2 regions of the Pseudomonas sp. AN-1 genome follow, and region 2 is predicted to be linked to the other one. Evidence: predicted binding sites of a transcription regulator. Region 2 holds the regulator's gene; the other holds the start of a gene.
What was found. Region 2 encodes FliA, which starts transcription of late flagellar genes. Its sites were predicted from a motif close to CTAAAGTTTNNNNNNNNNNNGCCGNTAA; they were not measured.
Positions count from the first base shown of each region.

Region 1: a site for FliA is predicted at 1,544-1,571, ahead of SK095_RS11335 (methyl-accepting chemotaxis protein). Genes of this name have one in related genera too.

Region 1 covers NZ_CP139195.1:2,428,646-2,431,036, forward strand. Annotated here, with positions in the region: gene SK095_RS11335 (methyl-accepting chemotaxis protein) at 1-1,444, opposite strand, end outside; gene SK095_RS11340 (PQQ-dependent methanol/ethanol family dehydrogenase) at 1,634-2,391, opposite strand, start outside.
Region 2 covers NZ_CP139195.1:1,213,339-1,215,729, reverse strand. Annotated here, with positions in the region: gene SK095_RS05425 (methyl-accepting chemotaxis protein) at 1-413, opposite strand, end outside; gene SK095_RS05420 (RNA polymerase sigma factor FliA) at 685-1,380, shown strand; gene SK095_RS05415 (GGDEF domain-containing protein) at 1,394-2,391, opposite strand, start outside.

The DNA of each region.
Region 1 (2,391 bases), 1.2 Mb from region 2:
TGCGCTTGCTGCGGCTGTGCGCCATGTCCGCCTGCAGGTCGCCGGTGAGCGGCTGGCTGAACGCCAGGTTGTGGGTCGGCACGTAGCCGTCCGGCGTGCAGGCGATGGCGAACACCACGCCCTCGTGGCGCCCCAGCAGCGGCTCCTGGATGGCCGGCAGCACCTCGTCGGTGAAACGGTCGAAGCGGCTGGCGAACTTCTGCGGATGGGTGCCGGGCACCGGCCGGTAGTGGCGGTCGAACAGGTCGTCGAGGCTGATCCGTCCGGCCTTGATCGCCGCCTCGAACTGCCGGGTGATCGCCTGCGCGCCCTCGCGGGCCAGGTCGTAGACGCGCTGGTGGTAGTCGTCGAGGGCCACCGCGGCGAGCTGCTCGCTGATGTGCTCGGTCAGCTCCTCCAGCTTCATCGCCTCGCCCTCCAGGCGGCGGGTCTGCTCGTCGCTGACCGCCAGGTCGCTGCGCATCTGGTCGACCGCGGCGAACAGGCTGCCGAGCTGGCGCCGGTTGTCGTCGGAGCCGACGGCGATCTCGCTGATCTGCCGTTCGACATCCACCGACAGCGCGGCGATGCTCTCCAGGTGCTGGCCGGCGCGCTCCACCTCGTTGACCCCGGTGACCAGCTCGGCGGACAGACTGCGGATCTGCTCGACCACCTCGCGGGTACGGCGCTGGATCTCGCCGATCATCTGTCCCACCTCGGCGGTCGCCGTCGCGGTACGCCCGGCCAGGCTGCGCACCTCGCCGGCCACCACGGCGAAGCCGCGGCCGTGCTCGCCGGCGCGCGCCGCCTCGATGGCCGCGTTGAGCGCCAGCAGGTTGGTCTGGCTGGCGATCTCCTCGATCACCCCGGTGACCCGCTGGATATCCGCGCTGCGCCGGTTCAGCTCCTCGATCAGCTCGCGGCTGGCGCCGGCCTGCTGGCGCAGCTGCTGCATGCGGCCGATGGTGTCGACCAGCACGCGGCGGCCGGCATCGCTGCTCTGCCGCGCCTCGATGGCGGCCTCCACCGCCTGCTTGCTGAGCGCCGAGGTCTGCGCCTCGGTGGCGATCATCACCTCGGCGCTGCCGACGATCTGCGCCGCGGCGGTGACCTGCGACTCGACCCGCTCGGCCAGCTGCTGCGCCGAGTAGGCGACGCCGGCGGCCGACAGGGCGTTGTGACTGATCGAGCGGGACAGGCCGCGGGCCAGTTGGTCGACATCGACACCGGCCGTGCTGCCCCCCCGCGAGCTTCGGCGCACGAGCAGCGCCACGGCGGGCAGCGCCGCCAGCAGCAGGGCCAGGCACAGCCAGAACGGCAGCCAGCCCTGCGCCTGGGCGAGCAGCAACAGGGCCGCCACGCCGCCCGGCAACAGGCGTTCGGCGAGCGTGCGGAAACGGATGGATGTCATGGGGGCTCCTCGCTGGAGGCGCCGGCGCCGGCAGGCAGGGCGGCCTGTGGCCATCCGCTACTGCCGCCGGGCTTGCCGGCCTTGTTCTTGTTGGAAGCACGGCAGACCGTCGGGGAACATGGCGGCGGTCGCCTTGCGCGGGACATCGCCTGTATATCGGCCGCCGCACCGCAAACTTGAGCGACCGGCAGACGCGACGAGGCCGGCAAGTCGCCGGCCTCGTGCACTGCTACAGCGGACGGATCAGCGCTTGGCGACCGCCGCCACTTCCTTGGGCAGCTTGAAGGTCCACACCATGCCGCCCTGGTTGAAGTCCTTGATGCGCTTGGCCACCTCGCCGCCCCACAGCGGCACGGCGCCGCCCCAGCCGGACAGCACGGAGACGTACTGCTCGCCGTCCATCTCCCAGGTGATCGGCGAGCCGATCACGCCCGAGCCGGTGTTGAACTCGTAGAGCTTCTTGCCGGTCTTGGCGTCGAAGGCCATCAGGAAGCCTTCCGGGTTGCCGGTGAACACCAGGTTGCCCTTGGTGGCCAGCACGCCGCCCCACAGCGGCGCGTAGTTCTTGTAGCGCCAGACTTCCTTGCCGGTCTTCGGGTCGATGGCGCGCAGCACGCCGATGTAGTCCTCGTTGAGCGGGTGGATGGTGAAGCCGGCGCCGAGGTAGGCCGCGCCCTTCTTGTAGGCGGTGCCCTCGTTCCAGATGTCCATGCTCCACTCGTTGGACGGCACGTAGAACAGCCCGGTGTCCTGGCTGTAGGCCATCGGCATCCAGTTCTTGCCGCCGAGGAAGGACGGCGCCACGGTGACGGTCTTGCCCTGCGCACCGGCGTCGCCCGGCGAGCCCGGACGGTTGGCGTCGTCGTAGATCGGCCGGCCGTTCTTGTCCAGGCCCTTGGCCCAGGTGATCTTGTCGACGAACGGGAAGCCGCGGATGAACTTGCCGTTGGTGCGGTCGAGCACGTAGAAGAAGCCGTTGCGGTCGGCGGTGGCCGCCGCCT
Region 2 (2,391 bases):
TGTGCGCGGCCGCTGGCGAGCGCCTCGTACACGCGGTTGGCCAGGGCGATGGCCTGCGGCTCGGCGCGGGTGCGCACCGAGGCATAGCCGACCAGCTGGCCTGCCTCGAAATAGGGGGTGACGTGCGCCTGTACCCAGTAGAACTCGCCGTTCTTGCGGCGGTTCTTCACCAGCCCGTTCCAGGCGCGGCCGGCCTTGACCGTCGACCACAGGTTGTCGAATGCCTCGCGTGGCATGTCCGGGTGCCTGACGATGTTGTGCGGGGCGCCATGCAGCTCGTCCCAGGCAAACCCGCTGACTTCGATGAACGCCGGGTTGGCGTAGGTGATCTTGCCGGTCAGATCGGTCCTCGAAATCAGGAAGTCGTCCGGGCTGAGGGTGTATTCGCGGGAGCTGGAAGTGCGGATGTTCATGTACTCGATCACGGTGGCTGACACAGCCCGATTATGTGACGCGCGTCACATTGCTGGCGCTGACGCCGGTCAATTTTCTGTCGCCGGCAAATCGTGGAATAGTCGCGCTGGAGATCGACTATTCCGCGATTGGCCCGGCCCGCGCTGCGGTAACAATGGAACGTGGATTGTCGGAGCCGCTCGTGGGGAGCGCCGGCACGTCATCGGCAGTCGTCCGCCGCGCGGTGCGGACCACCGGCCGAATCGCTCGGACTGGCGCAGAGGCAGACGGATGTACAACGCACAAGGCAAGATCAGGCAGCGTGACCTCTTCGACGAGCATCTGCCGCTGGTGCGCCGGCAGGCGCTCAGCCTGCAGGTGCGCCTGCCGGCCAGCGTCGAGCTGGACGACCTGATCCAGGCCGGGATGATCGGTCTGCTCGATGCGGTGAATCGCTTCGATGCCGGCCAGGGCGCCAGCTTTGCCACCTTCGCCAGCCAGCGCATCCGCGGTGCGATGCTCGACGAGCTGCGCAGCCGCGACTGGGTGCCGCGCAGCGTGCGGCGCAATGCGCGGCTGCTCGACGAGACCATTCGCCGCCTCGAGCAGCAGCTCGGTCGCCCGCCCGAGGATCGCGAGATCGCCGCCGCCCTTGATGTCACTCTCGAGGAGTTCCACCACCTGCTGATGGACGCCAACGGCAGTCAGCTGGTCGCTCTCGACGAGCTGTCGGAAGAAGAGGGCGACAGCCTCTCGGCGGGGGCGCATGCCACGCCCCTGGCCGAATTGCTCGAGGGGCGCCGCCGCGCGGATCTGGTCAAGGCGATCGAGCGCCTGCCCGAGCGGGAGAAGCTGCTGCTCACCCTCTATTACCAGGAAGACCTCAACCTCAAGGAAATCGGCGCGGTGCTCGGTGTCAGCGAGTCGCGGGTCTGCCAGCTGCACAGCCAGGCCGTGGCCCGCCTGAGGGCCGCGCTGGCGGCCTGAGCCGCGCTACGGCTCAGCTGCGGGGCGTCGGGCTGGCTGCCTCGGCGGTCAGCGCATCGCCGAGCAGGATGCCGCCGCCGCTGCGCTTGGCCGCATACATCAGCTGATCGGCTCGGTGGATCAGCTCCAGGGCGTCCAGCCAGTGCTCCGGGCCGTTCTGCACGATGCCGATGCTCAGGTGGGGCGCATGGGCGCTGTCTGCCAGCCGTCGCAGCAGCCGCTCGGCGAAGCGGCTGGCGCCCTGCACGGTGCAGTCGGGCAGCACCACGCAGAATTCGTCGCCACCGTAACGGCAGCAGATGTCGTAGGTGCGGCTTTCCTCGAGCAGGATCGTGCCGATGGTGCACAGGACCGCATCGCCGGCCAGGTGGCCGGCACTGTCGTTGATCTGCTTGAAGTTGTCGACGTCGAAGTACAGCAGCGACAGCGGCTTGCCCGCGCGCTGCGCGCGTGGCAGCTCGTTGCCCAGGCTCTCCATGAGGAACCGCTGGTTGTACAGGCCGGTCAGCGAGTCCTGGCGGGACAGTTCCTCCAGCTCGCGGGTGCGCTCGGCGATCTGCTCCTCCAGCGACAGCGCGTGGCGAATGGCCTCGTTCCTGGCCGCCTCGACCTCGGCCAGCAGGCTGTGGATGTAGGTGTCGAAGACCAGGCCGGTATCGAAGTGGAACAGCTTGTCCAGCGCCTGCCGGGTGGCCTCGCGCAGGGGGCCGGCGCCCAGGTGGGTGTCGAGGACCTCGAGCAGCAGATGCTTGAGCAGGTGCATCGCCGCCAGAAAGTGCTTGGGCTCGATCGCCAGGCGCTTGTGGATCATGCCGATGTGCAGGCGGTCGTTGACGTACGCCGCGCCGTAGTCGCCGGAGAACAGGTCGCTGACGTAGCGGCTCAGTTCGCCGCGCAGGCGCCTGAGGGTGTCGGCATCGCCGATGATCTCGGCGACCTCCGCGATCTCGGTCTGCAGGCGGAAGAAGCGCCCCACCAGCTCGTCGGTCCGCGCGGCGATGCAGGGCCGGC